One region of the Meiothermus ruber DSM 1279 genome, then DNA from elsewhere that is predicted to be linked to it. Evidence: riboswitches for the same ligand, from Rfam matches in the RefSeq annotation. Region 1 holds a riboswitch; each other region holds the start of a gene.
The links. A riboswitch is a leader RNA that binds a small molecule or an ion and turns the genes downstream of it on or off. The one in region 1 is predicted to bind S-adenosylmethionine.

Region 1 (10,387 bases):
ATGGCCCCCAGGGCCGAGCAGCGGGGCGCCAAGGTTACCATGACCGCCATCCTGCTCAAAATTGCTGCGGCGGCCCTCAAGCAGTTCCCCAAGTTCAACGCCTCGATTGATACGGCGAGCAACGAAATCATCTACAAGGACTACATCCATATCGGTGTGGCGGTGGACACCCCCACGGGCCTGCTGGTGCCGGTGGTGCGCGACGTGGACAAGAAGGGGGTGATTGCCCTGGCTAAAGAGCTGGGCGAGATTGCCGCCAAAGCCCGCGAGCGCAAGCTAACCCCGGAGGAGATGCAAGGGGCTACCTTCACCATCTCCAACCTAGGCGGTATTGGCGGTACGGGCTTTACCCCCATCGTCAACTGGCCTGAGGTGGCTATTATGGGCGTCTCGCGCAGCAGCATGGAGCCGGTCTGGAGCGCCGAAAAGGGCGTGTTTGAACCCAGGAACATCATGCCCTTCTCGCTCTCCTACGACCACCGCCTGATTGACGGGGCCGACGCGGCTCGTTTCTGCCGCTTTGTGGCCGAGCTGCTGGAAGATCCCTTCTTGCTAGGGTTTGAGGGCTAACCTTTAGCTTTGGGTGGGAGGGTCGGCTCCAGCCGACCCTCCCTTTCAGCTAGGAAAGGGGGTGGATGTGCTCGAGCACCCTCTGCACCACCCCATCCAGGTCGAGGTGGCTGGTGTCCAGGATGATGGCGTCCCTGGCCGGGTCGCTCTGGCGCTTATCGGCCTCGTCGCGCCGGATGATTTCGGTCAGCACGGTGTCGAAGGCGGCGCCCCGCTCGGGAACGCGGCGCTGGGCCCGTACCTCGGGGCTGGCGGTGAGGTAGAACTTGTAGCGGGCCTGGGGAAACACCGCGCTGCCCATGTCGCGCCCGTCCACCACGAAAGGGGGCGGAATCTGGCGCAGCACCTGGTTGACGTATTCCCGGATGGCCGGGCGCACGGCTACCGCTGAGACAATCTGGTCTACCTCGAGGCTGTGCAAAGCCTTGCTCACCTCGCGGCCGTCCAGGAAAACCAGGTTCTGGGTGGGGGTGGGCTGGAGCTCGAGGCGGTGCTTCGCCAAGCGTGTCTCTACCTCCTCGGCAGAAACGTTCTCGAGCAAGCACATCAGGGCCACCGCCCGGTACAACAGGCCGCTGGAGATGTAGGGAATGCCCAGGTGCTGGGCGACCCGCTGGGCCACGCTGGTCTTGCCCGAGGCGGAGGGGCCATCTATGGTGATGATCTCTGTCATGCGCTTGTGGGGTTGCTGGTCTCGTGCTGCGCTCAAGGCCAAAATCCTTACTTTTTACCTGCGAGCCGTTCCAGGTCTTCCCAGAAGCTTGGGAAGCTGATGCTGGCCCACTCGGCGTCCTGCACCGTGACCCCTTTGGGCAGGCCACACACCGCAAAAGCCATGGCGATGCGATGGTCGTGGAAGGGCTCAACCAGACCGCCCCCCGCCACGTGGCCGCCGCGAATCCGCAGCCAGTCGGGGCCGGCCTCGACCGGAACGCCCAGGTTTTGCAGGTTTTTGGCGATGGCCGCTACCCGGTCGGACTCCTTGACCCGCAGTTCCTCGAGGCCCGGAATATAGGTCTCGCCCGCGGCCCAGGCCGCCGCCGCTGCCAGGATGGGCACCTCGTCCACCATCAGCGGGATGAGCTGGGGATCCACCACTACACCCCGGAGCTGGGAGGAGCGGGCCCGGATCCAGCCCACCGGCTCGCCGTCCTGCCCTTCGGTCACTTCCCAGCTCAGGTCGGCCCCCATCTCTTTGAGCACCGTCAGCAGCCCGGTGCGGGTGGGGTTGAGGCCCACGCCCTCCAAGGTCACCTCCGAATCGGGGGTGATCAGGGCGGCCACGATAAAAAAGGCCGCGCTGCTGAAATCGCCGGGCACGGTGAGGTCTTTGGCGGCAAAGGGCTCGGCCCGGCGGGTGCGGATCAGGCGGCCTTCCACCTCGATGGGCAGGCCGTAGTGCCTGAAGACCCGCTCGGTGTGGTCGCGGGTGGGGGCGGGTTCTACCACCTCGGTGTCTTCCTCGGCAAAGAGCCCGGCCAGCAGCAGGGCACTCTTGACCTGGGCACTGGCCACCGGCAGCTCGTAGTGGATGCCCCGCAGCCCGCCGCCCCGGATGGCCAGGGGGGCTAGCTGGCCGTTCTCGCGGCCTTCGATGCGGGCGCCCATCTGCCGCAAGGGGAGGGTCACCCGGCCCATGGGCCGCCGCCGGAGCGAGGCATCGCCGGTGAGTACCGCGAATGTTTCCTGCCCTGACAAAAGCCCGGCCACCAGCCGCATCAGGGTGCCGGCGTTGCCACAGTCGAGCACGTCGCCGGGTTCTTTGAGCCGAAGGCCCACCCCTTTGATGTGAAAGTGCTGGCCCTGCTCGGTAATTTCGGCCCCAAGCTGGCGCATTACCTGGGCGGTGGAGAGGGTGTCGCCGGCCTTGAGCGGGTAGTAAAGCGTGCTTTCGCCCTGGGCCAGCGCGCCCAGCATGAGGCCGCGGTGCGTGACCGACTTGTCGCCGGGAACCCGGAGGGTGCCCTTGAGGGAGGGGGTGGGGGGGATGAGCCGTTCCATAAGTCCAACCGGGATTATAGCCTGTACGCGCAACCGGCCCGAGGTCTTGGGGCATTGATTTTTTCCGCTGCGAGGAGGGGGTTGGCGAATAGCATACTCACTTGGCTGGGTGATTTGCCGTTATAGTGGGGTGTCATGGATGATGCACACAACGCCCCTGAGCCCCGTTACTGGGAGAAGATTCGAACCGTGGCCGACACCCTGCGGGAACTCGAGGGCCCCATCATCGTGGTCTCGCACGTAGACCCCGATGGCGACGCCATAGGCTCGTCGCTGGGGCTCTTTCGAGCCCTGCAAGCCCTGGACAAGAAAGTGACCTGGATTGCCGACCCTCCGCGGTTTCTGCGGTTTTTGGTGCGGGAAGACGAGTACAGCGACCCCATCCAGCACGTGCCGGAGGGGGCCACCCTAGTGGTGCTGGACTCGGCGGAGCCCAGCCGGGTGGCGGGCGCGCCGGTGGAGGGATTCGTGATCAACATTGACCACCACGGCACCAACCCGCGCTTTGGCTACCTTTCGGTGGTGGATCCCTCCAAGGCTGCCACCGCCCAGATTGTCAAGGATCTGATTGACGCGCTGGGGGTCACCTGGACGCCCGAAATTGCCACCCCGGTGCTCACCGGCCTGATTACCGATACCGGCAACTTTCGCTTTGCCAACACCACCCCCGAGGTGCTGCACACCGCCGCCGAGCTGGTGGGGTATGGGGTGCGGCTGGCTGAGCTCACCGACCGATTGCAGTGGCGCCCGGTGAGCTACTTCAAGGTGATGGGGGCGGTGCTTTCCACGGTGGGGTTCCACTTTGGAGGCCTGCTGGTGACGGCCCATATGCCCAGCGGGATTAACGTGGAAGACTCCGACGACTTTGTGGGCATCATCCGCTACGCCGAAGGCAGCCAGATTGCGGTTTTTTTGCGCGAGCGCGAGGAAGGCGTGAAGATCAGCATCCGCAGCCGCGGCGGGGTCTCGGCCCAGGCGGTGGCGGTCAAGCTGGGCGGCGGGGGCCACGTGCCGGCGGCAGGGGCCACCCTGCGCGGTCTGACCCTGGAAGAGGCCTACCCCAGGGTGCTGGCGGCGGTGGAGGAAGAGCTCCGGCGGGCGGGCTACCTGTAGCACGGCCCTTTGGAGAAGCTGCTCGTAGACTGAACCGGCCCTGCGCAACGCGCGAAGGCTTCAACAGCCGCAGTCCGATGCGGCTGTTTGCTCCTGTACTTATCTTGACGATGACCCTTCCAGCCCATACCATTGCATAGAACCTTACCCGCCCAGGGTAAGCAGTTCTTCTATCCAGAGCAGCGGAGGGAACGGCCCGATGAAGCTGCGGCAACCTGCGGGGGCAATCGCCCATTACCGAGAAACCCCCGCGCTTGGTGCCAAATCCGCCCCGGTGTCGCTAGGCACAGCAAAGGCACCAGGGGAAAGATGGAAGAAGGGAAAAAAAGCCCTTCTTCGAGCAGGACTGAAGGAGGGTAGATGGATTTTTCCAGTCTGGCTGTTTTGAGTGGGCTTCCCCAACAAGATCCCCATAACGCGGTGGGCGTGCCGATCTACGCGACGGCGGCCTATGGTTTCGCCGACCTGGAGGACGGCGCGCATAAGTTTGCCACCAACCAGGGCTACACCTATACCCGCCTCCAGAACCCCACAGTGGCGGCCCTCGAGGCCCGTCTCACTGCCCTGGAAGGGGCTTTGGGGGCGGTCTGCCTGGCCTCGGGGCAGGCCGCCAGCTTTGCCGGTCTGCTGGCCTTGGTGCGCGCGGGCGACGAGGTGGTGGCCAGTCCCGGTTTGTTTGGCGGTACGGTGGGGCTGTTGAACCAGGTCTTCGGCCTGATGGGGGTGCGGGTGCACTTTGTGGCGCCCGAGGTGGCGGCGGTGCAGGCAGCCCTGAACGAGAAGACCCGGGCGGTTTTTGTGGAGGTGCTGGGCAACCCCTCGCTCGAGCTCCCCGACCTGCAAGGGCTGGCTGAGCTGTGCGAGGCCCACCGGGTGGCCCTGGTGGTGGACAACACCTTTGGCGCGGTGGGGGCCCTGGCCCGCCCCCTGGAGCACGGGGCACACGTGGTGGTGCACAGCCTGACCAAGTGGGCCAGCGGCCATGGCTCGATTCTGGGCGGGGCGGTGCTCTCGCGGGAAACCGCCCTCTGGCAGCATTACCCGCAGTTCACCAGCCCCGATGCCCAGGGCAAGATCCCCTGGGAGCAGTTTGGGGCGCGGTGTTTTCTGGAGCGGGTGCGCCAGCTGGGGCTCTCGCTGGGCGGGATGGTGCTCTCGCCCTTCAACGCCTATTTGCTTTTTCAGGGCCTGGAGACAGTGGCCCTGCGCATCGAGCGGGCCAGCCAGACCGCGCTGACCCTGGCCCGCTGGCTCGAGTCCCAGCCCCAGGTGGCCTGGGTGCGCTACCCCGGCCTGCCCACCGACCCAGCCCACCCCCGGGCCACCCAGTACCTGCGCGGGGGGTTTGGCAGCATCCTGACCTTTGGCATCCGGGGGGGGCTCGAGGGGGCCAGCCGCTTCCTTGCCAACCTGAAGATCATCCAGGCGCCCAACGTGGGGGATGCCCGCACCCTGGCGGTGCACCCCTGGACCACCACCCACAGCCGCATCCCCGAGGCGGCCCGCCGGGCGGCGGGGGTGGGCCCGGAGACCATCCGCCTTTCGGTGGGCCTCGAGAGCCCCCAGGACATTCAGCAGATGCTCCTGGAGGCGTTGGCCAGTGTGGAGCAGGTGGGCCATGAAGGTTAGCACCCTGCTGCAAAGCGGGAAGCCGCTTTTCTCCTTCGAGTTCTTCCCGCCCAAAACCCCCCGGGGCGAGGCCGCGTTGTTCCGCACCCTGCACGAGCTAAAGCCCCTGAAGCCCGCCTTTGTCTCCATCACCTATGGGGCCGGGGGCAGCGAGCGCAACAAAACCGCCGAGTGGGCCGCCCGCATCCAGAACGAGGTGGGGCTTCCGGCCATGGCCCACCTGACCTGCGTGGGCAGCACCCGCGAAGAGCTGCTGGCCCGGCTGCACGAGTATGCCCGGGCGGGGGTGGAGAACATCATGGCGCTGCGGGGCGACCCCCCCCAAGGGGCACGGGAATTCCAGCCGGTGGCTGGGGGATTCCGCTACGCCGCCGAACTCGTGGCCCTGATCCGGGCCGAGTTTGGCGACCGCTTCACAGTGGCCGGGGGCGCCTACCCCGAGGGACACATAGAGGCGGTGAGCCTCGAGGCCGACCTGCGCCACCTGAAGCAAAAGGTGGAGGCCGGTCTCGACTTCGTGGTCACCCAGCTCTTCTTCAACAACGCGCTTTACTTCGGCTTCGTGGAGCGGGCCCGCCGCATTGGCATCCAGGTGCCCATTGTGCCAGGCCTGATGCCCATTACCGACCTGGCCCAGGTGCGCCGATTCATGGACCTGTGCGGGGCCAGCATACCGGGGCCGCTGCTTTCGCGCCTCGAGCGCGCCCAAAGCCCCGAGGAGGTGCTGGAGATTGGGGTCGAGCACGCCACCCGCCAGGCCCAGGAGCTGCTCGAGGCCGGTGCTCCGGGCCTGCACCTCTACACCCTCAACAAATCGCCGGCTACACGCAGGGTCATGCAAAACCTACAAATGGTTCTGCGGTGACTTTTCCCCAGGCCACAAATGGGAGCAAAATGGAGGGGCATGCAAACCTCGACAGCGGCGCCAACTACCCAAAGCCTGACCCGTTTAAGTGCTGATTCACGGGTGCTTATGCGCGGTTTGCTTTTTACGCCCTCGGTTCCTCGCTATGTGGCCGCCAGGCTGTTGGGTAAGCGCTACCCGTCCAGGGCGCTTTCCCTGCAACTGGTTACCCTGCCCGAGCCCGAACGGCCCGCGGGTTTTGAGCGCCTCAAGGTGCGGTTGTCGGGCATCTGTGGGAGCGACCTAGCTTTGCTCTACGGTAAACAGGCCCCCACCCTTTCCGGGATGTTTTCTTTCCCAGCGATCCTGGGGCACGAAATTCTGGCCGAGCTGGGTGGGGTGCGGGTGGTGGTCAATCCGGTGCTGGCCTGCCTCGAGCGCGGCCTGCCGGACTGCCCGGCCTGCGCCAGGGGCGACGACCACCTCTGCTTCAACGTGGCTGAAGGCAACTTCGGCCCCGGTATGCTGGGCTTCTGCAAAGACCTGGGGGGTGGCTGGGCCCAGCGCATGGTAGCCCACCGCGAGCGCATTTTCCCCATTGCCGAAAGCGTGCCCGATGAGCGGGCCGTGCTGGCTGAACCGGCGGCGGTGGTGCTGCACGGGCTGCGGCAGGCCTGGGGCGAAGGTAAACCCTGGCCCAACCCGGCGGTTCATCGTATGCACTGGCCCGCTCAGATACTGGTCATCGGGGCCGGAACCATCGGCCTGCTGGCCGTCAAAATGCTGCGTGTGCTGGGGTTCGAGGGGCCTTTGTGGGCGGTGGCCCGCCACCCCCGCCAGGCCGAGCTGGCCCGGCAGTTGGGCGCCAGCCAGGTCTTTCCCTCTGCCCAAGCGGCCCAACAAGCCGCCGGCGCCCGGCGTTACCGGGGTATTCTGGGGTCTACCGCCTGGCGGGGCGGTTTTGAGGGGGTGGTGGAAGCCTCGGGCTCCCCCAGGGGTTTACAGGAGGCTAGCTGGGCTGTGCAGGAGGGGGGGCGGGTCTTGCTGCTAGGGGCCCCGGCCACCGCCTTGCACGACTTTTCGCCCTACTGGTTCCGCGAGGTGGGCCTGGTGGGGAGCTATGCCTATAGCTGGGACGACTTTGCTCAGGCGGTCAAGCTGCTGCCCGAGCTGGAGGGTGTGGAGGCCATGGTCACCCACAAATTTGGCCTCGAGGCCTGGCCCGAGGCCATCAAAACCGCGGCCACCCGGCGGGGCATCAAGGTGGTGTTCAAACCCTAACTGCTTTTCTAAGGGCCCTACGCGCGGCTTTGTCGCTTGGTTTGTCATGGAAACAGCGTTTTTCGAGAGCCTATTGGCGCTGCTGTAGGAGCCCCTGAAAATCGCTCAAACGGTCATGCCCGTCGGAAGGGCAGGGGTGCATCGGGAGGGTTTATGACAGGGGATAAGTCGGTAAGAGATTGGGCCGCCATCGCCCTGGGGGCGGTGGTGTTGCTGGGTTTTGCGGCCCTGGTGGTGTATATGTTGGGTCTGCTCACTGCCGACGAAACCACCTGGGGCCGGGCGCTGTACCTGTTTGCCGGCGTGGAGGCCATTGCCTTCGCGGCCGCGGGATACCTCTTTGGTCGGGAGGTGCACCGTGCCCGGGCCGAGCAGGCCGAGGCTCGAGCCCACCACGCCGAAGAGCAGTGGCAGCGGTGGAGCCGGCGGGCCCTCGAGGCCGAGGCCAAAGGCCAGAGCCTGAGCACCACGATAGCCCTGTGGGCCCAGCAGCATCCCGAGCTGGCGCCGGCAGCCCAGATGGCCCAGCGGCTTTTCCCGGACAGGCCCTGAGGTGGGCCTTTTGCCCGCATGGGGTTTTGCGCTACTCTAAAGTATGCCCATTCGCGAGTTCCGCATGGCCGATTACACGAGCGTACTGGCCCTCTGGCAAGGCGCGGGCCTGGAGCTCAACCCCTCGGATAGCTTCGAGGGTCTACAGAAGAAGCTCGAGCGCGACCCCGATCTGTTCTTGGTGGTCGAGGAGGACGGCCAGATTCTGGGGGCCTTGCTGGCCGGTTACGACGGGCGGCGGGGCTGGCTGTACCACATGGCTATTCACCCCTTCGGCCAGGGGCAGGGCTGGGGCAAGCGGATGATGGAGGAGCTCGAGGCCCGCCTCAAAGCCAAGGGCTGCCAGAAGCTGAACCTGCTGGTGGAGCCCTCCTACACCGGGGCCCAGGACTTCTTCGAACGGCTTGGCTACCGCCGCGACGACCTGATCTTCATGGAGAAGTGGCTGGACTGAAGATTCAGCCACAGGCCCATCGGCATTCTGCCTCAGGCGGGCGTAGAATGGCCCCCATGTGGAACTACATTTTGCTGGGCTTTGTGCCGCTGGCAGTCGCCCTGGAAGTCCTGCATGCGCCGGCGGTCTGGATTTTTCTGGTATCGGCCCTGGCTTTGCTGCCGCTGGCGGGTCTGATGGGCCGGGCCACCGAGGAGCTGGCCGCGCGCGCGGGTAGCACGGTGGGGGGTCTGCTCAACGCCACTTTTGGCAACGCGGCGGAGCTGATTATCGCCATCGTGGCGTTGCTGGCGGGCAAAATTGAAGTGGTGAAGGCCAGCATCACCGGCTCGATCCTCTCCAACCTGCTGCTGGTGCTGGGGCTCTCGATTTTTATGGGGGGCCTGCGCCACAGCACCCAGCGCTTCAACGCCCAGGCCGCAGGGGTGATGACCTCGCTGCTGACCCTCACCCTAATTGCCTTCCTGCTTCCGGCTTTCTTCGACCTGGCCGAGCGGGGCTTCTTTAAGGTGCTCGACCCCGCGCTGCCCGACCAGATGTTTAGCCTGGCTACTGCCGGGGTGCTCATCCTGATTTACCTTGCCAACATCTACTTTTCCCTCAGAACCCACAAAGACATGGTCTCGGGCCTGTCCGATGAGGCCCACCATGAGGCCCACTGGAGCCTACCGGTGGCGGTGGGGGTGTTGGCAGCGGCCACGGTGGGGGTGGCGGTGATGGCCGAGTTTTTGGTGGGGAGCCTCGAGGAGGCCACCCAAGCCCTGGGGCTTTCGGAGTTCTTTGTGGGCATCATCTTGATTCCGCTGGTGGGCAATGCCGCTGAGCACTTCGCGGCGGTGGTCTTCGCCATGAAAAACAAGATGGATCTAGCGGTGCAGATCGCGGTGGGCTCTTCCCTGCAGATTGCCCTTTTGGTCGCGCCCATTCTGGTGATTGTGGGCTATCTGGCGGGCCGTCCGATGGATCTGGTCTTCCAGAACCCTCTGGAGCTGGCCGCCCTGGCGGCCTCGATCCTGGCGACCAACGCGGTGGTGCGGGATGGAGAAAGCCACTGGCTGGAGGGGGTGATGCTTTTGGGGGTGTATGCGCTGCTGGGTTTTGCCTTCTTTTTCACGCCAAAATAGCAGGCCGTGCTAGAAGCGCAGGTCAATGTTTATTGGTTCTTGTGCTTTCCTTTTGCTTTCCAAAGCCCCGCCCACAATGGTAAGTGCGATGCCCACCATCAGGTATACGTCGCCCAGGCTGATTACGTTGGTGTAGCCCAGCACCCGCACCGGGATGATGTCGGCCAGGAACCATAGCTGTGTGGAGCCGTCCATCAGGGTATGAACCGCGTCGTACTGCTGCTGAAGTTTGGGGATGTAGGACTCCAGCCCCACCCTGTAGAGCGCCTCGCTGCTTACGGGCATATGCCCCCGGTTGGCAAAAATGACCAGCGCATTACAGAAAAGGCCCAGCCCCACAAACCACAGCCCGCGCAGATGGGTGTTGGCCCACAAGCCGTAGCCCACCAGCACCAGCACCAGGGTTTTTGCCAGCGGGCCGGCAATTTCGGGTGCTACCAGACCGCGAACGGTGGCAAAGGCCAGGCCCCCTTCCAGCAGCGCTGCTGCTACGAAGGCCCAGGCCGATCGGAGCTCGAGGTTGGCGATGTCGCGGAGGCTGGCCCGGAATGCGAGGGCGAGGGCCACGCCGATAAGTGCGCTGGCAAGGTATAGCGTCGTAGAAATTCCCCCCGATCCTTCCAGATAGGGCTTTCGAGCCACAAGGCCTCGAAGTGCCGCACCAACTGCGGGTCGAACTGCCGCCCCGCTTGCATGATTATCTCATTAAGGGCTTCCTGGGGTGTTTTGGCCGGGCTGTAGGCCCGGCCCGCGGTCATGGCCTCGTAGGCGTCGGCTAGCGCCACGATACGCGCCCAGAGCGGAATTTGCTCCTCCCTA
Region 2 (10,387 bases), 1.3 Mb from region 1:
CGCCGCCGCATCAACCTGCGCAAAGTGGACGAGGCCCACATCGGCATCGCCCTCGACGAGACCACCACCCCCGAGGTCATCGAGGCGGTCTGGCAGGCCTTTGGGGGCGACTTCCGGTACCAGGACTTTGTCCCCGAAAATCACCTACCGGCTGCCTTGCAGCGCACCAGCCCCTACCTGACCCACCCGGTCTTCAACCGCTACCACTCCGAAACCGAGTTGATGCGCTACATGCGCCGCCTGGCCGACCGCGACCTGGCGCTCGACCGCGCCATGATTCCCCTGGGCTCCTGCACCATGAAGCTCAACGCCGCGGCCGAGATGATTCCCATTAGCTGGCCCGAGTTCGCCAATTTGCACCCCTTTGCACCCGCCGAGCAGGCCCAGGGCTACCACGAGCTCTTCGAAACCCTGAGCCGCTGGCTGTGTGAAATCACCGGCTACGACGCGGTATCGCTCCAGCCCAACTCCGGGGCCCAGGGCGAGTATGCCGGGCTGCTGGCTATCCGGGCCTACCACCGCTCGAGGGGTGAGGGGCACCGCAACGTCTGTTTGATTCCTTCCTCGGCCCACGGCACCAACCCGGCCTCGGCCCATATGGCCGGGATGGAGGTGGTGGTGGTGGCCTGCGATGCGCAGGGCTACGTGGATCTGAACGACCTCGAGGCCAAAGCAAAGCAGCACGCCGACAGACTGGCGGCGGTGATGGTTACCTACCCCTCTACCCACGGGGTGTTTGAGGAGAAGATACGCGAGCTGTGCGAAATCGTGCACCGCTACGGAGGGCAGGTCTACCTGGACGGGGCCAACCTCAACGCCCAGGTGGGGCTGGCCAAACCTGGCCACTACGGGGCCGATGTTTCGCACCTCAACCTGCACAAGACCTTCGCCATTCCTCACGGTGGGGGCGGGCCGGGGATGGGCCCCATCGCGGTCAAGGCCCACCTGGCCCCTTTCCTGCCGGGGCACCCCGTGCTCGACGGTGGGACGGCTCCGGTGGGGCCGGTGGCGGCGGCCCCCTACGGCTCCGCCTCAATTCTGCCCATATCGTTCGCCTACATCTGGATGATGGGCAGCGAGGGGCTCAAGCGGGCCACCGAGGTGGCCATCCTGAACGCCAACTACATTGCCAGCCGGCTCGAGCCCTACTTTCCGGTGCTCTACAAAAACGAAAAAGGCCGGGTGGCCCACGAGTGCATCCTCGACCCCCGGGCCTTCAAGGCCCGCTGCGACATCACCGCCGAAGACATTGCCAAGCGCCTGATTGACTTTGGCTTTCATGCCCCCACCATGAGCTTTCCGGTGGCCGGAACCCTGATGGTCGAGCCGACCGAGTCGGAGTCGAAGCACGAACTCGATCGCTTTATCAACGCCATGATCGCCATCCGCCAGGAAATCGCCCAGATCGAGCGGGGCGAACTCACCGCCGAGGAAAGCCCCCTGCGCCACGCCCCCCACACCGTGCTGGATCTGGCCGATGAGAACTGGAACCGCAAATACACCCGGGCCCAGGGCTGCTTCCCTGCCGGTCAGTCGGCCATGGATAAGTACTGGAGCCCGGTGAACCGGGTGGATAATGTCTACGGCGATCGCAACATCGTTTGTTCCTGTCCGCCGGTGGAGGAATACGCGTCCTGAGTAGCCCGGCAATCTCCAGCACGGGGTTTTTACGCTGGCTAGGGCAGGCCCGAACAATCCGCTATTGCTTGGGGTGGGTTGCCCCGACCAGTGATCTTTGATGCGTGTTTTGGTGGTATCGCTCACTCTGACAAGGCCAAACGATACCACCGATCTTTACCTTTGCCTGCGTCCGGTGGTACAGGTATGAAGCGTATTCCTTGTGGGCTGGCGTGAGGCCGGAAAACGCGGTGCTACAGGAAGTCGCCCAGAATGCGCTCGACCTGGTCGGTTTCGATTAGAAAGGCATCGTGTCCGTGCGGGCTGTGAATTTCACGGTAGATGCCACCGCTCAGAGCAGCCATCTCGCGAACTTCCTGGGCGGTATAGAGCACATCTGTGTTGATCCCAACAAACAGGCTGGGGATGCGCCTTAGCTGGCGCAGCGCTGCCTCGAGGCCCCCGCGCCCGCGCCCCACATCGTGGGTGTCCATGGCCTCTGAGAGGGTGAGGTAGGCGTTGGCATCGAAGCGCTTGGCAAATTTTTCACCCTGGTAAAGCACATAGCTTTCCCCCCGCTCGGGGTGCTGCTGCCAGCGCAGGCGGAAGGAGTCGGGGGAGCGAAAGGAGAGCATGGCAATGGCCCGGCCGAGCTGGAGCCCCAGGGGTTGCTCGGTGTAATAGCCGCCCTGGTAGCCGGGGTCGGCCAGCACCGCCTCGCGCGAAAGCCGGTTGAAGGCCCGGGCCCAGGGGCTGTGCACCGGCGGTGCGGCCAACACTACCAGTTTGTTCACACGGTCTGGATAGAGCAGGGCGAACTCCAGCGCCACCATGCCCCCCAGGCTGCCGCCCAGCAGGGTCACCTTTTCGATGCCCAGGAAGTCCAGTAGTTTGGCCTGGGCTCGAGCCAGGTCGCGCACGGTGAGCTTGGGAAACTCCGGGCCATACGGGCGCCCGGTCTCGGGATTCTGCGAGAGCGGGCCGGTCGAGCCGTAGCAACTGCCGATGTGGTTGGCGCAGATGACAAAGTACTTCTCGGTATCCAGCATGCGGCCCGGCCCGGCCAGCTCATCCCACCAGCCATCCGGCCCGAAGGCCTGGTCCAATTTGGGCAGGCTGCGCAGGGTTTCCTGGGTGTAGGTACCGGCCAGGTGCGCCGAGCCCGTCCAGGCGTGGAAGACCAGCACCGCGTTGCTGCGCTCGAAGTTGAGCTGGCCGTAGGTCTCGTAGCGCATGCGCAGCTCGGGCAGCACACCGCCGTACTCGAGGCGAAAGCCGCCGGCCACCAGGGCCTGGGCCGGCACCGGCGGTGGTACCCGGCCCCGGCTTTTGGGCGGTTTAATCAGCAGGGCTTCATGGTCGCCCCAGGCCTCTTGAATAAGCAGATCGCTCATTTTATTCGCCCTCGCTACACCGCAAAGCGCCAGGGCGGTTAGACGCCCACCCTCGAGCGCAGGGCCTGCTTGAGGTCGGCTTGGATGTCTTCGATGGCCTCCAGCCCCACGCTAATTCGCACCAACTCGGGGTTGACCCCCGCGCGAACCTGCTCCTCCGGCGATAGCTGGGAGTGGGTGGTGGAGGCGGGGTGGATGGCCAGGGTGCGGGTATCGCCCACATTGGCCAGGTGGGAGACCAGCTCGAGCCGGTTGATGAAGCTCTTGGCGGCCTCGTATCCACCCTTGAGGCCGAAGGTAAGCACCGATCCCGGCCTGCCCTTGAAGTACTTCTGGGCCTTGGCATAACTGGGGTGGTCGTCCAGGCCGGGGTAGTTGACCCAGGCCACCTCGTCCTGCTCACGCAGCCAGTGGGCCAGGGCCAGGGTGTTCTGCACGTGCCGCTCCGAGCGCAGCGAGAGGGTCTCGAGGCCCAGGAGCAGCAAGAAAGCCTCGAAAGGCCCCAGGCACTGCCCCTGGTCGCGCAGGCCGTCCACGCGGGCCTTGATGATGAAGGCCAGGTTGCCCAGGGCCTTGTGCAGCTCGAGGCCGTGGTAGCCGGGCTGGGGCTGGGTAATCAGGGGGTAGCGCCCGTTGTCCCAGTTGAAGTTGCCGCCGTCCACAATCAGGCCAGCGATGGCCGCACCGTGCCCCCCAATCCACTTGGTACCGGAGTGGGTTACCACGTTGGCCCCCCACTCGATGGGGCGGAAGAGATAGCCCCCGTGCCCAAAGGTGTTGTCCACAATCAGGGCGATGCCCCGCTCCTGGGCGGCCTGGGCGATGAGCTCGAAGTCGGGGATGTTGAGGGCCGGGTTGCCCAGCGACTCCAGGTACCAGAAGCGGGTTTTATCGTCGGTCAGGCGGATGAAATCGTCCACGCTCTCGGCGCTGTCGGTAAAACGGCTTTCAATGCCAAGCCGGGGCAGCGTCACTTTGAACTGGTTGATGCTGCCCCCGTAGAGGTTGGGGGTGGACACAAAGTTATCGCCGGCCTGGGCGATGTTGGTGATAGCCAGGAACTGCGCGGCATGGCCCGAGCTGGTGGCCAGGGCCGCCACCCCCCCCTCGAGGGCCGCGATGCGCTTCTCCAGCACATCGGTGGTGGGGTTCATGATGCGGGTATAAATGTTGCCGAACTCCTGCAACCCAAAGAGCCGGGCGGCGTGGTCGGCGTCCTTGAACTGATACGAGGTGGTGGCGTAGATGGGCACCTGACGGGCCCCAGTGGTGGGGTCGGGGCTGTAGCCGGCGTGTAGTTGCAGGGTCTCGAAACGGTGTTTTTGCGACATGCTGCTCTCCTACCACCCAGCGGACGGCGGCCAGGGCCGCCTGTTCCGATGGGAAATGATCCGCGTGGGATTTGGGGCGCTATCTTGGTAGGAGTTTTGCTATAGCAAAACCCCCTACCAGACGTTCTTTTATGACTGGAAGGGGGTACGGCTTCGACATCCCGCTGCGCCACTTTGTGTGCGCTCCCTTCTCTTATCTTTCCCAACTGCCAGGCTATGCCTAGCCTTGAACATCGTGTGCCTACAACGTTCAGCAGTCGGGCCGGAATTAGCACCTTGCAAAAAGCCATCTGGTGATGAGCAGAGGCTTTTTGTGGGTTGCTGCGACTTCGCAGGGCCGATCCCTCCATCGCTCTGGATAAAAGAACTTGATTGATTGTGGCCGCGCCCCAGCGCGGATAGATGTGAGTCTAGATAGACAACCCTGTGATGTCAAGCCCAGCCCTCGAGCTGTACCCTCCAGCCTTGTGGACGTTAGAATGGCACGCATGGAGATTACGCCGGAACTGGTGAAACATCTGAGCAGGCTTTCGCGGCTTGCTCTTACACCGGAGGAAGAGGCCAGGCTCGAGGGCGAGCTGCGCTCGATCGTGGGCTTTTTTGAAAAATTGAATGAGCTGAACACCGAGGGCCTGCCCGAGATGGCCCGGCCGGTGGAGATCACCAACCGCCTGCGGGCCGATCAGGTTCGCCCCTCGCTCGCACAGGAACAAGCCCTGTCGGTGGCTATAGAAGCGCACGAGGGCCAATTTAAGGTGCCCAGGGTTATAGAATAGCCGATGCGTTTGCACCCTTGGACTTTTTATGCTAGACATCAAATTCATCCGTGAGAACCCCGAAGCCGTTCGTCAGGCCATAGAAAAAAAAGGTCTTACCCTCGAGCTCGACAAACTGCTCGAACTCGACCAGGAGGTGCAGACCCTCAAGCGCACCATTGAAAAAATACAGGCCGAACGCAACGCCAACGCCAAGGCAGCGGCCAGGGCTAAGCCGGAAGAGCGGGCCGCCATGATCGAGCGGGGCAAAGAGATTGGCCGCCAGCTGGCCGAGCTCGAGCCCCAGTTGCGCACCCTCGAGGCCCAGCTCAAGCAGCTCCTCTACCTGACCCCCACCCTTCCCTGGGAAGGCGCCCCGGTGGGCCCGGACGACTCTTTTAACGTCGAGACGCGGGTGCACGGCAATCCGCGCACCTTCCTGTTTGAACCGCTGGATCACGTGGCCCTGATGGAAAAGAACGGCTGGGGTGATTTTGAGCGTGCCGCTAAGGTCTCCGGCTCACGTTCTTACATCCTTAAGGGCGATCTGATGGTCTACGAGCAGGCCCTGCTGCGGTTTGCCCTCGACCGGATGATCCAGGCCGGCTTCACGCCGATGAGCGTGCCCAGCCTGACCAAAGAGGAGGCGCTTTATGCCCACGGACAGTTTCCTGCTGCCCGCGACCAGGTCTACGCGGTGGATGGGGGGGAGGTCTACCTGGCGGGTACCGCCGAGGTGCTGCTGAACTACCTGCACGCTGGGGAAATCCTCGCGGAGACAGAACTTCCTAAGACCTACTGTGCGCTCTCGCCCTGTTTTCGCAGCGAGGCCGGCTCCGCCGGAAGGGATGTGCGGGGCCTGATGCGCGTTCACCAGTTCAATAAGGTGGAGCAGTACGTGCTGTGTAAAGCCGATTTGGACGAATCGAATCGCTGGTTTGAGACCATGCTTTCAATCTCCGAGGGCATTCTGCAGGCCCTCGAGCTGCCCTACCGGGTGATCGAGGTATCCACAGGGGATATGGGACTGGGCAAATACCGCCAGGTAGACCTCGAGACCTGGGTGCCCAGTGAAAACCGCTACCGCGAGACCCATTCCTGCTCGGCTTTGCTCGACTGGCAGGCCCGGCGGGCCGGCCTGCGTTACCGCGACGAGCGCGGCAAAATACACTACGCCTACACGCTCAATAACACCGCCCTGGCCACCCCCAGGATTTTAGTGATGCTGCTGGAAAACCACCAGAACGAGGATGGCACCGTGAATGTTCCCAGGGCTGTGCAGCCCTATTTCGGCAAGGAGAAGCTCGAGCCCTCGGCGTTGTAGGCAGGTCAATCTGCGGGGCGGTTCTCCTCAAACACCTCATGCTGTGTTACAATCCTGGCTATAGAGCCGAATGGTGGGGTGCGTGTATTGTGCCTTTACGTGTAGTTGTGCTACACTAACGTTTGTGTTTTGTGGCCTGCACCTCGAGTGTGACCCACAAACAGCGTAAGAGCCAGCCGCCGCAGGGAGTATTCGCCTGCGGAAGAACCCTGTTAGCTTACGAAAACCCCCAGCGACCCCAAGCAAGCCGTAGCTGCACCGCCTGCGTGCAGCCAGAGCCCATGGGTTAAGAGGTGTTTTGATGAAGATAGAGCGGTACGGCAAGATTAACGAAGTCATTCCCCTTCCACCCCTCACCGAGATTCAGGTTGATTCGTTTACCAAAGCCTTACAGGCCAACGTACCCCCCTCCAAGCGGGAAAACATCGGCCTGCAAGCGGCCTTTAAGGAGACCTTCCCGATCGAGGAGGGTGAGAAGGGGCGGGGGCTGGTGCTGGATTTTCTCGAGTACCGCCTGGGCGAACCCCCCTTCGACCAGGACGAGTGCCGGGAAAAAGACCTCACCTACCAGGCGCCGTTGTACGCAAAGCTGCTGCTGGTGCACAAGGACACCGGTCTGCTCAAAGAAGATGAAGTCTTTCTGGGCGACCTGCCCCTCATGACCCAGGACGGCTCGTTCATCGTGAATGGGGCCGACCGGGTTATCGTTTCGCAGATCCACCGCTCGCCGGGGGTGTACTTCACCGCCGACCAGACGCGCCCGGGCAGGTTCGTTGCCTCGGTGATTCCCCTGCCCAAGCGCGGCCCCTGGATTGACCTCGAGTTCGAGCAGTCCGGGGTGGTGGTGATGAAGGTCAACAAGAAGAAATTCCCCCTGGCCCTGCTGCTGCGGGTGCTGGGCTTTACCGCCGAGACCCTCAGCAAGGAGCTGGCCGATTACCCCGACCTGCTACCAGGCCTGCTGGAAGCCCAGTTCCGTGGAACCAAGGCCCTCGAGATGGGGGTGGATGAGGCCCTCCTCAAGCTTTTCACCGAGCTGCGCCCCGGCGACCCACCCAAACGCGACAAGGCCATTACCTACCTGCACTCGCTCTTGTCTGACCCGCGCCGCTATGACCTGGGCGAAGCCGGAAAGTATAAAGCCCAACAGAAGCTGGGTATTCAGCTTTCGGGGCGGATGCTAATTCGCTTTGAAAACGGCGAGTTCAAGGACGAGGCCCTATTGCCGGTGCTCAAGTACCTGTTCGCCTTGCAAAGCGGGGAGCCCGGCTACGAGGCCGACGACATCGACCACCTGGGCAACCGCCGCATTCGCACAGTGGGCGAGCTGCTGGCCGACCAGTTCCGGGTGGGGCTTTCGCGCCTGGCTCGAGGGGTGCGCGAGCGTATGCTGCTGGGTTCCCCCGAAAGCGCCACCCCGGCCAAGCTGGTCAACAACCGCCCACTGGTGGCAGCCATCCGCGAGTTTTTTGGCCGCAGCCAGCTCAGCCAGTTCAAAGACCAGACCAACCCCCTCTCGGAGCTGCGCCACAAGCGCCGCATCTCCGCCCTGGGGCCGGGCGGCCTGACCCGCGAGCGGGCCGGCTTTGACGTGCGCGACGTGCACCGCACCCACTACGGCCGCATCTGCCCCATCGAAACCCCCGAAGGTGCCAACATCGGTCTGATCTCCTCGCTGGCCTCCTTTGGCCGCATCAACGACCTGGGCTTTATCCTCACCCCGTACCGCAAGGTGATCAACGGGCGGGTCACCGACCAGGTTGACTTCATGACCGCTACCGAAGAGGACCGCTACGCCATTGCCCAGGCCAACACGCCCCTCAAGCCCGACGGCCACTTCGATACCCAGCAGGTGGTGGTGCGCAAGAAGGGCGAGCCAATGGTCATGCGTCCGGAGGAAGTGGAATACATGGATGTTTCACCCAAGCAGATTTTCTCGGTGAACACCAACCTGATTCCTTTCCTCGAGCACGACGACGCCAACCGCGCCCTGATGGGTTCCAACATGCAGGCCCAGGCGGTGCCGCTGCTACGCGCGCAAAGCCCGGTGGTGATGACCGGGGTGGAGGAGCGGGTGGTGCGCGACTCCCTTACCTCGCTGTATTCCCCTGTGGATGGGGTGGTGGAGTACGTGGACGGTTCCAAAATCCTGGTCAGGGGTGAAGACAAGGGCCTCTATGAGTTCAATCTGCGCCGCTTTGTCCGTTCGAACCAGGGCACGGCCCTCGACCAGCGACCTCGAGTCTCCAAAGGCCAGAAAGTGCGCAAGGGCGATCTGCTGGCCGACGGCCCGGCCTCCGAAGAGGGCTACCTGGCCTTGGGGCAAAACATCCTGCTAGCCATCATGCCTTTTGATGGCTACAACTACGAAGACGCGATTGTAATCTCCGAAGATCTCCTGCGCCGCGACTTCTACACCTCGGTGCACATCGAGCGCTACGAGATCGAGGCCCGCGATACCAAGCTGGGTCCTGAGCGCATCACCCGCGACATCCCCAACCTTTCCGAAGCCGCCTTGCGCGACCTGGACGAGGACGGCGTGGTGCGGATTGGGGCCGAGGTCAAGGCCGGGGATATCCTGGTGGGCCGCACCAGCTTCAAGGGTGAGACTGAACCCACCCCCGAAGAGCGGCTGCTGCGCAGCATCTTTGGGGAGAAGGCCCGGGATGTGAAGGACACCTCCCTGCGGGTGCCGCCCGGCGAAGGGGGCATCGTGGTGCGCACCCTGCGCCTGCGCCGGGGTGACCCTGGCGTAGAGCTCAAACCCGGCGTGCGCGAGGTGGTGCGGGTGTATGTGGCCCAGAAGCGCAAGCTTCAGGTGGGTGACAAGCTGGCTAACCGCCACGGTAACAAGGGCGTGGTCTCCAAAATCTTGCCGCCCGAGGACATGCCGCACATGCCCGATGGCACGCCGGTGGACATCGTGCTCAACCCGCTGGGTGTGCCCAGCCGTATGAACCTGGGCCAGATTCTAGAAACCCATCTGGGGCTGGCGGGTTACGAGCTGGGCTTGAAGTTTATTACCCCGGTATTTGATGGCATTACGGAGGAAGAGATCAAGCAGTTGCTGGGCAAGGCCTTTGACAAAAAGTGGGAGGCCCGCACCCAGGCTGGTTTTGGCCTGGATAACCGCGAGCGGGAGGTGCTGGCCAGGGCTGCCAAGCTGGGGCTGGTGAGCGCCGAGGCCAGTGAGGTGGAGCAGCTCCGGGAGGTGTTCCAGCAGGGTAAGAGCGTGCTTTACGATGGCCGCACCGGCGAGCCCATCGAGGCCCCCATTGTGGTGGGCGTGATGTACATCATGAAGCTTTACCACATGGTAGAGGACAAGATGCACGCGCGTTCCACTGGCCCTTACTCGCTCATTACCCAGCAGCCCCTGGGTGGTAAGGCCCAGTTTGGTGGACAGCGCTTCGGGGAGATGGAGGTGTGGGCGTTGGAGGCCTACGGAGCGGCCCATACCTTGCAGGAGATCCTCACCATCAAATCCGACGACATCGAGGGGCGCAACGCGGCTTACGAGGCCGTGGTCAAGGGTGAGGATGTGCCCGAGGCCAGCGTGCCGGAGAGCTTCAGGGTGTTGGTGAAGGAGTTGCAGTCGCTGGGCCTGGATGTGGAGACCTACGACGAAAATTCCCGCAACCTGGACATCTTTGAAGGGCTGGCCAGCAGACGCTAAGGCCAGGCCTGAACCTGAGAAGGGGTACCCACTGCAACGGGCCTAGATCTGAAAAGAGGCAGTGCACGGAGTGAGCAATGATTAAACGAGAAGTTCGTAAAGTACGAATCGGCCTGGCCTCCCCCGAGAAGATTCGGAGCTGGAGCTATGGCGAGGTTGAAAAACCCGAGACCATCAACTATCGCACCCTGAAGCCTGAGCGCGACGGGCTTTTTGACGAGCGCATCTTCGGGCCGCAAAAAGACTACGAGTGCGCCTGCGGCAAGTACAAGCGCCAGCGTTTCGAGGGC
Region 3 (10,387 bases), 370 kb from region 1:
AGCCTCTCGCAGACCGCCGCGCGGGAGCTGCTCGAGCCATCCGGGTACATCCAGGCGGTGCTGGGGGTGAGCCGATGAGGGCTTTTGTGTACAACGTGGTGCTGACCATCTTCTGGATGGCCGTGACCGAAGCCTTTACCCTCGAGAACTTTTTGGTGGGTTTTGCCATCAGCTTCCTGATTCTGCTGCTGGCCCGCCCACTCTTCGATGCCCCCTCGAGGCGCTACTTCACCCTGGCCTGGAAGCTGCCCCGCTTTGTACTTCTGATGCTGTGGGAGATCGTGCTCTCGAGCCTGCGGGTGGCCCAGGCGGTGCTCTCGCCCCGGCTGCCCATCAAGCCCGGCATCATCGCCTACCCGCTGGAGGTCAAGAGCGACCTCGAGATCACCCTGCTGGCCAACCTGATCACCCTCACGCCGGGCACCCTGAGCCTGGACGTCTCCTCCGACCGCAAGGTGCTCTATGTGCACGGGATGTTTGTGGACGACCCGCAAAAGGTGATCGAGTCCACCCACGAAAGCCTGGAAAAAGCCGTCCTGGAGGTAACCCGATGAGTTTTCTGGAGGTCATGCTGCTGGCTTTGATGCTGACCCTGCCCTTCGCGCTGTACCGCCTGGTGAAGGGGCCGACCCTACCCGACCGGGTGGTGGGCCTCGATCTGATCACCACGCTCTCGGTGGCGCTGGCCGCCCTGTACGCCCTGGTAAGCGGCCAGACCGCTTTTTTGGATGTGGCCATCGCACTGGCTCTGTTTGCCTTTTTAGCCACGCTGGGGCTGGCCCGTTACATCGAGTACCGGGGCCACAAGGGGGACTGAGATGCTTGAATGGCTGGTGTATATCCTGGTGCTGGGCGGGGTGTTCTTTCTGTTTATTGCGGCCATCGGGGTGGTGCGGATGCCCGATCTATACAACCGCATGCACGCCACCTCCAAAGCCGGCACCCTGGGGGTGGGCCTGATCCTGGTGGCGGTGGCAGTGTTTTATCAGGAACTCTCGGTGGCGGCCCGCGCGCTCTCGACCCTGGCTTTTATTGTTCTAACCGCACCGGTAGCCGCCCATGCCCTGGGCCGCGCGGCCTACCTCTCGGGGGTCAAGCCCAGCCAGGACACCTACATAGACGAGCTGGCCGGGCACTACCAGGCCAACCACAGGCTCGAGTCGGTGGAGACCGAGGCTAAGCAAAGAAGGTTCAAGCAGTAAAAATAACTCAAGTTGCCACCTATCCTGACTACGCAGAAAATAAAGGCCACTATGAACTGGACTGTTCTAGTGGCCTTCTGCATTATAGACGATCTGCTCAAGACCCTCGGACACAAGGACGACCCCCAGAGCAAGACCCCCGCCAGCGTCGTCCTCACCCTCTGGATTCTGGCCGCCCTGGCTTTCGCTGGAAAGCACAAGCACGCCCTGATCTATGCCAAAGAGCAGGGTCTTTTCAGCTACATCCCCTCCCCCAGCCGCTTCAGCCGACGGCTGCACAGCCTGGCCCACTGGATACCGCTGCTATTGTCCCTGAGCAAGACTTTATGGGAGCAGCTAAGCTCAGTGGAGCACTACATCCTCGACACCTTACCCCTGCCGGTCTGTGAAAACATCCGCGCGCCCCGTTGCTGCCTGGCCCCAGCCCGCGTATACCGGGGCTACATTCCCAGCAAACGCAGCTACTTCCACGGACTCAAGCTCCACCTGGTCTGCACGGATAACCAGTGGATCAGCGAAGTTCTCCTCACCCCTGGCGCTACCGCGGACGTGGAGGGGTTGTATCGGCTGCCGCTGGACTTGCCGCAGGGAAGCGAGCTGTACGTGGATCGGGGGTACACCGACTATCAGGCCGAAGATGACCTGGCCATGGCTGAGGGCATCCGGCTGCGCACCATCCGCAAGGGGAACTCCAAGCGCTACCACCCACCCGGTCAGTTCATAGCCACCGTGGGCAGGAAGATTATCGAGTCGGTGGGTGCTGCCCTGACGGAACTATTCCCCAAGCGCATACATGCCACGACCCTCCAGGGCTTTGTGCTCAAGGTGTGGGGCTTCATCTTTGCCCACAACTTCAGGCGGCTGGCTAGTATTTTGTAGGTGGCAACTTGGGTTAAAAATACCTTCGTGTGCTACTTGACTCACCCCTGGGGGATGTGAAAAAAGAGGGGGTGCTATGGAACCCCACCGCGAGCACCCCCTTATCTTGACGCAGAAACCCTCCCGGTGGCGGGTAGATGACGAGCTCAAAGCCCTGCAAGCTCAGGGTACCCGCCCAGAAGGGACAAAACGCTCAGACCCTCCTCACCTATCTCGCCCTGAGGCTCGTGGGCGGATCTAAAACCCATCCCCCTGGCCCAGGGTCACCGCATCCACAGCCTGGCCCTGCTAGGGAATCGGGGGTGCCGGGGGTGAAGACGCCGCCCTATCGTTTGCGGGGGGGAATGGATGGGTAGAGTGCGGAAGCGGATAGAATGGTGCGGCTTCACCGTATAGAGGCCCGGTCGTTTGCGGGTTTCCTGGCGCAGGTGAGCCTGATTCTGCTGGTGCACAACCTCATTCGGAGTCATCTGCTGCTCAGGATGGCAGGGGTGGAGGTGTGAGTATCAGGTAGCACACGCAGGAATAAATCCACCCACCCCGACTGACGGGCCTCCCGCTTATAGGCATTTCGATCGGCTTGAATCCTTCACCTCTGACCGGGCCTGGCGGTAAAGGATTCCAGGCCGTTCATTCGTGCTATGCTGCATTTTGTTGGCTCGTCGGAAGACAGCATGAGGCGTGAATTTCAGCTATCGAACGGGGGCCGCCAGCGGCTGATAGGTCGCTGGAATGCCCTGTGCAGCTCGCTTGGGCTTGATCCCGACCAGCATTTTTCCGTACTGGACGACCTGCTCATCCGGTATACCGAGCCCCAGCGGTACTACCACAACCTGGCCCACCTCGACGCCCTGCTAGCACTCCTGCCAGCCCAGCCGCACCTCGAGCTTGCGGTCTGGTTCCACGACGCGGTCTACGACCCCACCCGCACCGATAACGAGCCGCAAAGCGCCCGCCTGGCCGAACAAAGCCTCCAGCGCCTGGGGGTGGCCCCAGCGCTCATCCAGCGGGTGGTGGGCCTTATTCTTGCCACACAGCACCACCGCTCAGACGACCTCGAGACCGCGCTTTTTTTGGATGCAGATCTTGCCATCCTGGGGGCCGAGGCCCGAACCTATCGGGCCTATGCTCGAGCCATTCGGCTGGAGTACGCCTGGCTGCCAGAGGCCCTGTTCAAAGAGCGGCGGGCTATGGTGATTCGCCAGTTTCTCTCGCGTGAGCGCATCTATCAGACCGCGGGGTTTGCCGGGCTGGAGCAGCCCGCCCGCAACAACCTGCAAGGTGAGCTGGCAGCGCTGGTTCGGCCCTCATAAAGCCTGCCAGTAACGCTCGAGGCTCTCCGCCAACTGCGCCGCCAGCCCCAGGCGGTAGGCTGTAGCCACCCGGCGGCCCAGCGCCTGCACCAGCGGATCGGGCGCGGCCTCCAGAGCCCGCAGGGCCTTCTCCGAAAGGGCGATGTAAACCCGCCGGGGGTGGGCCGGCTGGGTCGGCAGGCTGAACCAGTACTCGGCCTCTTCGGGCTTCACCACTAAGGCCCCCCGCTCGATAAACCAGCCGGCCCCCTCGGGGTGCACATACACCCTGGCGGCCTGGGCAATGGCCTGGCGCACCGCCTCGGCCAATGGCAGTGGAATAGCCCACCCCGATGGCGGGGCGGCCGTTAGTGGCCGGTAGGCCTGGGCCCTCAGCTCGATGCTCTGTTCGCCGTTCCAGCGGTTCAGCGCCAGCCCCGCGGCCAGCTCGAGGGCCTCGGGCAGGCGCTCGCCGTTGTCGCGCCACTTTACAACCCGAACCCCGTTCAAACGGAACGATAGGTGCTTGCCCTCGCCCATGGTGCGCACATATTCCGGCCTGCCTTGGGTATAAAACAACGGTTCGGGGTTGCCCTCACCCAGGGGTTCTAGCAATTGTAAGGCTCGGTGCAGCTCGTCTAAGTCTTCCCCATCCAGCCATCCGTCCAGCACAATCTCGGGTTCTGGCACCGGGAACTGCGCTGCATAGCGGTGGATGGCCTCGGTAAAGGCCGGGATCTGGCTTTCTCGAATGGCAAACCCCGCCGCTTGGGCGTGGCCCCCAAAGCGCTCGAGGTAGGCCCTGGCGGACTGCAAAGCCCCCACCGCGCTGATACCGGGTGTGGAGCGCACCGACCCCTTGCCCTCGGCGATGATAAACACCGGCTTGTAGTAGCGCTCGAGCACCCGGCTGGCCACAATGCCCATCACCCCAGGGTGCCCTTCGGCATCGTGGATGACCAACGCCGGATGGGTGGGGTCAAGGGTGGGCCAGATGCGTTCCAGCATGGCCTCTTCGATGCGCTGCCGCTGCACATTGAGCTGGGTTAGGCGCTCCGCCAGGACACCGGCTTGCAAAACATCCTGAGTGGTGAGGAGTTCCAGGGCGATCCCGGCCTGCCCCAGCCTCGAGGCCGCATTAATGCGGGGCGCGATGCGAAAGGCAATCTCGCTGGCGCTGAATTCCTGGCAGTGTTCCGCTGCCAGTACTTTGAGGCCCAGGTTGGCGGAGTCGCGCAGGCGGCGCAACCCCTCCTGAACCAGGGCCCGATTAAAGCCCTGCAAAGGGGCCACGTCGGCCACCGTACCAATTGCGGCCAGGTCGGCGTACTCTAAGGGTGGATCCCGGCCCAGCAGTTCGTACACCTGCCACAGCAGCAAGAAGGCCACCCCCGAACCGGTGGGGTGCGCCTGGCCTTGCAGCCCGGGCGAGAGGGCCGGGTGCACCACCAGGCCCGGCGGCGGCGCAGCGCCCGGCGAATGGTGATCGGTGACCAGCACCGAGACCCCATTCTCGACCAGCGCGCGCAGCTCGGCATGGTTGGTGATACCGCAGTCTACCGTGATGAACAGGTCGCAGGCCTCGAGGTGCTCCGGCACCCGATCCATCAGCACCCCGTAGCCCTCCTCCAGGCGGTGGGGGATAAAGGCATGGATCTCGGCGCCCAGCCTCTCCAAACCGTTCAGCAGCAGCGCCGTGCCGGTCAAGCCGTCGGCGTCGTAATCGCCGTGAACCCGGATGCGCTCGCGTTTTTCCAAAGCTTCAATGATGCGCAAAGCCGCCTGCTTGAGGCCATCGATGGGAAGGCATACCAGGGGGGGCTCGAGGTCTTCTTTTCGCCGAAACCCCCGGTTCCAGAAGACCGCCGCCGCCAGCGGGGGTATACCCAGTTGCTCAATTAATGGTCGAAGTTCGGCCACATGGGGCCATTCACGGAGTCTCCACTTCATCCAGATCTCCACCACACCCGATCCACCCGGCGCCCCCAGGTTACAGGCAGGATGGGCCTCTGTCTCTTCCCATCGGGGGGGCTTGCTGGCTGCTTCTACTCAAGCTGTCCGATCCGGGATGACCGGGGTTTCTTCGGGGTGTTGTTTTTTGAGGGCCTCGAGCTCACCCCTGGCCTGGCGCAATTCCAGGTTGCGCTGGCGCAAGACGGCCTGGGCCCTTATCCAGCCGGTCAAGACGTATAGGCCCATCACCACCAGACCCAGCCCAAAAGCCCCCACCCACAACAGGCTCAGGTGAACCAGGCCCCAGGGCGTGCCGATCATCAACCCAGGCTGCAGCGCATACAGAACCCAGGCCACCGCGGCTACCCCCAGCACCACCGCGAAGGCCAGCGCACTCAGAACTTTCATACTTAGAAGTCTACCGCAGTTCTGAGTGAGAAAAGCGCCCAGGCTTGCGCAGACCATCGCTCGGTTAGTTTACAAAAGTTGTAACTTATGCTAGCCTACCCTTCACCAGGCGGCCGTGCCTGGTATCAAGGCTCTAGGCCTTATCCAGAGCAGCGGACAGGGCAACTGCCCGACGGGAACGGCCCGATGAAGCTGCGGCAACCTGCCAAAGGCAAGGTGCCAATTCCGGCCCGGCCTCTGCGCCGGGAAAGATAAGGGGGTTTGAATATCTTGGAAAAGTCGAGCACCATCTCCTCAATCCACACAGGTTATTCCGCTCCAGCCAGCAGCAAGATATCCAAAGGGCAGCGCCGCCAACCATCCCTTTCGCCAGGGGTTGTAATCTGGTTCACCGGTCTTTCCGGCGCCGGTAAAACCACCCTGGCCCGGGCCCTCGAGGTGCTCCTGTACGAAGCCGGATACCCGGTGGAGCATCTCGATGGCGATGCGGTGCGGGAGCACTTATCGAAAGGCCTGGGTTTTAGCCGGGAAGACCGCGACACCAACATCCGCCGCATCGGCTATGTGGCCAACCTGCTGGCTAAACATGGGGTTCTGGTGCTGGTAAGCGCCATCAGCCCCTACCGTTCCACCCGTGAAGCCGTGCTGGCCGAAGCCCCCAGAAAGCTCGAGGTCTACGTGGACGCCCCCCTGAAGGTGCTGATTCAAAGGGACGTGAAGGGCCTGTACGCCCGGGCCCTGCGCGGTGAAATACCGCACTTTACCGGAATTTCAGACCCGTACGAGCCCCCTTTGAACCCCGACCTGCACCTGCGCACCGATCAGATGAGCCTGCAGGAGTGCCTCAGCCGCCTGCTGGCGGCCCTGGCCCCTTTTGGCGTTGAGGAGGTACCCAAACGGTGATCCCTGAACACTGGAACCCCCAAACCCCGCCCCTCGAGGTCATCCAGTGGGCCCTGGAGCATTACCCCGACCTTATCATCACCAGCGCCTTCAACCTCAATGGGGTGGTGCTGCTCGAGCTGGCCGCACAGGCCGGCTATACCGGTGAGGTGGTGTTTGTAGACACCGGCTATCATTTCCCGGAGACCCTCGAGACCCGCGACCGTCTGTCGGCCCGTTATACGCAGATGCGCTTTGTAACCCTCAGCGCTGGGCTCCCGCCCGACCCCTGGGGACAGGAGCGCTTCCGCAGCGACCCCGACGGCTGCTGCAACGCGCGCAAAGTAGCCCCCCTACGCGCCTATCTCTCACAAAAGAATCCTTCGGCGCTGCTAAACGCCCGCAGCCGGGATCAGGCCTCCACCCGCCAAGGGCTGGATTTTCTCGAGCCCGGCCAGCGGTTGCGCATCAATCCGCTGGCCTACTGGCATCGCGCCCAGCTCGAGGCCTTTGCTCAAAAGCACCAACTTTTCGTTAACCCTCTGTACTGGTCGGGGTTTCTCAGCATCGGCTGCTGGCCCTGCACCCGCGCCGTGCGCCCCGGTGAGGAGGCCCGGGCTGGTCGCTGGTCAGGCCGGGGCAAAACCGAGTGCGGCCTGTGGCAGGGTGAACAAGCCTTGTAGGAGTTTTTTTATGGCTGAAAAACTTACAAATGTTGTAAACTTACCATCACCACACGGCGGAACGCTGGTTGAGCGCATACTGCAGGCCGACCCTCGAGAATACGAGCACCTCCCAGCCCTCGAGCTGGACGCACAGGGCTACGCTGACCTCGAGCTGATCGCCACCGGGGTCTACTCGCCCCTGCAAGGGTTCATGGGGGAGGCCGATTACCAACGCGTGCTGGAGGAAATGCGGCTGTCCAACGGCCTGCCCTGGAGCATTCCCATCACCCTGGCAGTCTCGCGCTCGCAAGCCGCCCTGTACCGCCAGCGTGTGCGCCTGGTCTGGCATGGGAGAACGGTAGGCTTGCTCGAGGTAGAAGAGCGGTATCAACCCGACAAAAGACAGGAGGCCCTGGCGATCTACCGCACCGCCGACCCCGCCCACCCCGGGGTGGCCGCCCTGCTGGCTCGAGGCGAGGTGTACCTGGCCGGGGGCGTGTATTTGTTACACCTGGATCGGGGGCCGTTTCCCGAGCACCACCACACCCCCCGGGAGACCCGGCAAATTTTTGCGCAACGGGGCTGGAAAACGGTGGTCGCTTTTCAAACCCGCAACCCCATCCACCGGGCCCACGAATACCTGCACAAAGTAGCCCTGGAGCAGCTCGACGGGCTGTTCCTCAACCCCCTGGTCGGCGCCACCAAGTCCGACGACATCCCGGCTTCTGTGCGCATGCAGGCTTATAAGGTGCTCCTGGAACATTACTACCCCAAAGAGCGGGTTCTGCTGGGGGTCTATCCTGCCGCCATGCGTTACGCGGGGCCCCGTGAAGCCGTTTTACACGCCATCAGCCGGAAAAACTACGGCTGTACCCATTTCATTGTGGGCCGCGACCATGCGGGCGTCGGCCAGTACTACGGCCCGTATGAAGCCCAGGAAATTTTCTCGGCCTTCGAGCCCGAGGAAATCGGCATACAAATAGTCAAGTTTGAGCATTCTTTCTACTGCCAGGCCTGCCACGCCATCGTCACGCCCCGCACCTGCCCCCACGACAGCAAACACCACCTGGTGCTCTCCGGCACCCGCGTGCGCGAGCTGCTACGCGCAGGGGCGCCTTTACCCGCCGAGTTCACCCGACCTGAGGTGGCCGCGGTGTTGCGTTCCGCCTATCAGGCCGAGGCCTTAGAACGTCGCTAGGGCTCTGAGGAGACACCCGGCTTCTCAGGTATCCGGGCAGCTACCAGGCTGGAGGTAAGTTGGATGCTCGAGGTTGTCATAGGCTTCATCATCGCCCTGTGCATCGGCCTGACTGGGGTCGGCGGGGGCACCCTCACCACCCCGCTGCTGATCCTGGCGCTGGGGGTTCCACCCGAAGTCGCTGTTGGCACAGCCCTGCTTTTCTCTATGCTGGCAAAGATTCCCGCTGGGTGGGTTTACTGGCAAAAGCAAGGGGTTAATTGGCAAGCCCTGCGCCTGTTGTTAGCTGGCGGTATTCCGGCCGCTGTAGCCGGCAGCCTGCTGCTACACTCCTTCAAGGTGCATAAAGAGGCGGTGCTGGCCGGCATAGGTCTGATTATTTTGTCGGTAGCGGTCATCAACCTGGCGATCACCCTTAGAAAGCTATCTCCCCGACCCCTAGCCCCCCAGTGGATTGTGGTCGTCGCCGCCTTCATTGGTCTGGAGGTGGGTTTTTCCTCGGCAGGGGCCGGGGCTCTGGGCACTTTACTGCTGATGAGCGGAACCCGCCTGGCCCCCAGGGAAATAGTGGGTACAGATCTCTGGTTTGGCCTTGGGCTATCTGCTTTGGCCGGTGGGCTGCACGCAGCGCTGGGTCAGACCGACTGGCTACTGCTAACCAAGCTGGCCTGCGGCGGTTGGATCGGCTCCTTGCTGGGGGCCTGGCTGGGCCAGCGGGTCAACCAGCGGCCTTTCCGCATAGGGCTTTTGCTCTGGCTTATGCTGATCGGTTCACACCTGATTCTACGAGGCATACCCGCCCTGGCGAGGTGAGATGTGTATCCAGTAATGCTCAATCTGCAAGGCAAAAAAGTGCTCTTCATCGGGGGTGGCCTGGAGACTGCCAGCAAGGTGCAAAAACTCCTGGAACAGGGGGCCTGGGTTCGGCTGGTCTCTCCCCTGTACCACCCCGAGCTAGCCCAGGCCCTCCATCAAGGGCTGCTCGAGTGGCAGCAGCGCAGCTACACCTACGGGGATCTGGCCGGCTTCACGCTGTGCTTTTCCCATCCGGTAGACCCCAGCCTCAATTCAATCATCGCCCAGGAGGCAAGGGAGCGCGGCGTCTGGCTCAACGCGGTCGACGACCCCGCCCACTGCGACTTCATCCTGCCCTCGGTACACCGCCAGGGCGATCTGGTGCTGGCCGTCTCTACCAGCGGCGTTGCACCCGCACTGGCTGTGCGCATCAGGGAGCGCCTGGCCGCCGAGTATGGCCCCGAGTATGCCGAGTACTTAGAGCTGCTGCGCTCTTTCCGCCCCCTGGTCAAAGAGGCCTACCCCCATAGTTTTGAGGCCCGTAAAGCCGCCTGGTATCGCATGATTGACAGTGAGGCACTGGATTTGGTTTTCCTGGGCGAGCGGGAGCGGGCTCGAGCGGTTCTCTTACAATCGCTGTACAGTCCAACCTCCCCCTCCCCAGATGGGCACGCCGCCCCCTGGCAGGAGGTGGTATGAGCCCGGTTTATCTGGTGGGGGCAGGGCCCGGCAGCGCCGATCTCCTGACCCTGCGCGCCGCACGGGTGTTGCAGGAAGCGGAGGTGGTTCTCTACGACCGCCTGGTAAGCCCGGAGGTGCTGGCCTTGGTCAACCCCCGGGCCCAGCGCATCTATGTGGGCAAAACCAAGGGTGAGCAGGATAAGCAACAACAGATTTTGCACCTGCTCCTGTCCCACGCGCGGGCCGGACGCAAGGTCGTGCGGCTCAAAGGGGGGGATCCCATGGTTTTTGGGCGTGGGGCCGAAGAATGGCTCCATCTAGCCCAGGCAGGCCTTCCGGTCGAGCTGGTGCCCGGCCTCAGTTCTGCGGTGGCTTTGCCGGGGCTATGGGGCATCCCCCTTACCATGCGGGGCCTGGCCAGCGGCTTTGCGG

Region 2: another riboswitch for S-adenosylmethionine. It lies ahead of MRUB_RS08660 (O-acetylhomoserine aminocarboxypropyltransferase/cysteine synthase family protein); the one in region 1 lies ahead of MRUB_RS02440 (O-acetylhomoserine aminocarboxypropyltransferase/cysteine synthase family protein).
Region 3: another riboswitch for S-adenosylmethionine. It lies ahead of cysC (adenylyl-sulfate kinase); the one in region 1 lies ahead of MRUB_RS02440 (O-acetylhomoserine aminocarboxypropyltransferase/cysteine synthase family protein).

Annotation. Positions count from the first base shown of each region.
Region 1 is NC_013946.1:465,128-475,514, forward strand. Features, by position in the region: gene MRUB_RS02420 (2-oxo acid dehydrogenase subunit E2) at 1-570, shown strand, start outside; gene cmk ((d)CMP kinase) at 620-1,243, opposite strand; gene aroA (3-phosphoshikimate 1-carboxyvinyltransferase) at 1,291-2,571, opposite strand; gene MRUB_RS02435 (DHH family phosphoesterase) at 2,707-3,684, shown strand; SAM riboswitch class I at 3,852-4,000, shown strand; gene MRUB_RS02440 (O-acetylhomoserine aminocarboxypropyltransferase/cysteine synthase family protein) at 4,045-5,313, shown strand; gene metF (methylenetetrahydrofolate reductase [NAD(P)H]) at 5,303-6,178, shown strand; gene MRUB_RS02450 (zinc-dependent alcohol dehydrogenase) at 6,287-7,438, shown strand; gene MRUB_RS02455 (hypothetical protein) at 7,592-7,990, shown strand; gene MRUB_RS02460 (GNAT family acetyltransferase) at 8,034-8,444, shown strand; gene cax (calcium/proton exchanger) at 8,501-9,568, shown strand; gene MRUB_RS02470 (DUF5317 domain-containing protein) at 9,578-10,135, opposite strand; gene MRUB_RS02475 (HD-GYP domain-containing protein) at 10,057-10,387, opposite strand, start outside.
Region 2 is NC_013946.1:1,754,980-1,765,366, reverse strand. Features, by position in the region: gene gcvP (aminomethyl-transferring glycine dehydrogenase) at 1-1,638, shown strand, start outside; gene metX (homoserine O-acetyltransferase MetX) at 1,872-3,011, opposite strand; gene MRUB_RS08660 (O-acetylhomoserine aminocarboxypropyltransferase/cysteine synthase family protein) at 3,050-4,342, opposite strand; SAM riboswitch class I at 4,590-4,707, opposite strand; gene gatC (Asp-tRNA(Asn)/Glu-tRNA(Gln) amidotransferase subunit GatC) at 4,831-5,118, shown strand; gene serS (serine--tRNA ligase) at 5,147-6,421, shown strand; gene rpoB (DNA-directed RNA polymerase subunit beta) at 6,723-10,097, shown strand; gene MRUB_RS08640 (DNA-directed RNA polymerase subunit beta') at 10,178-10,387, shown strand, end outside.
Region 3 is NC_013946.1:837,870-848,256, reverse strand. Features, by position in the region: gene MRUB_RS04380 (Na+/H+ antiporter subunit D) at 1-78, shown strand, start outside; gene MRUB_RS04375 (Na+/H+ antiporter subunit E) at 75-554, shown strand; gene MRUB_RS04370 (MrpF/PhaF family protein) at 551-817, shown strand; gene mnhG (monovalent cation/H(+) antiporter subunit G) at 819-1,202, shown strand; gene MRUB_RS04360 (IS982 family transposase) at 1,254-2,081, shown strand; partial or broken gene MRUB_RS16330 (transposase) at 2,267-2,584, shown strand; gene MRUB_RS04355 (HD domain-containing protein) at 2,756-3,394, shown strand; gene MRUB_RS04350 (single-stranded-DNA-specific exonuclease RecJ) at 3,389-5,323, opposite strand; gene MRUB_RS04345 (LapA family protein) at 5,423-5,734, opposite strand; SAM riboswitch class I at 5,872-5,992, shown strand; gene cysC (adenylyl-sulfate kinase) at 5,996-6,637, shown strand; gene MRUB_RS04335 (phosphoadenylyl-sulfate reductase) at 6,634-7,299, shown strand; gene sat (sulfate adenylyltransferase) at 7,310-8,479, shown strand; gene MRUB_RS04325 (sulfite exporter TauE/SafE family protein) at 8,543-9,292, shown strand; gene MRUB_RS04320 (precorrin-2 dehydrogenase/sirohydrochlorin ferrochelatase family protein) at 9,296-9,973, shown strand; gene cobA (uroporphyrinogen-III C-methyltransferase) at 9,970-10,387, shown strand, end outside.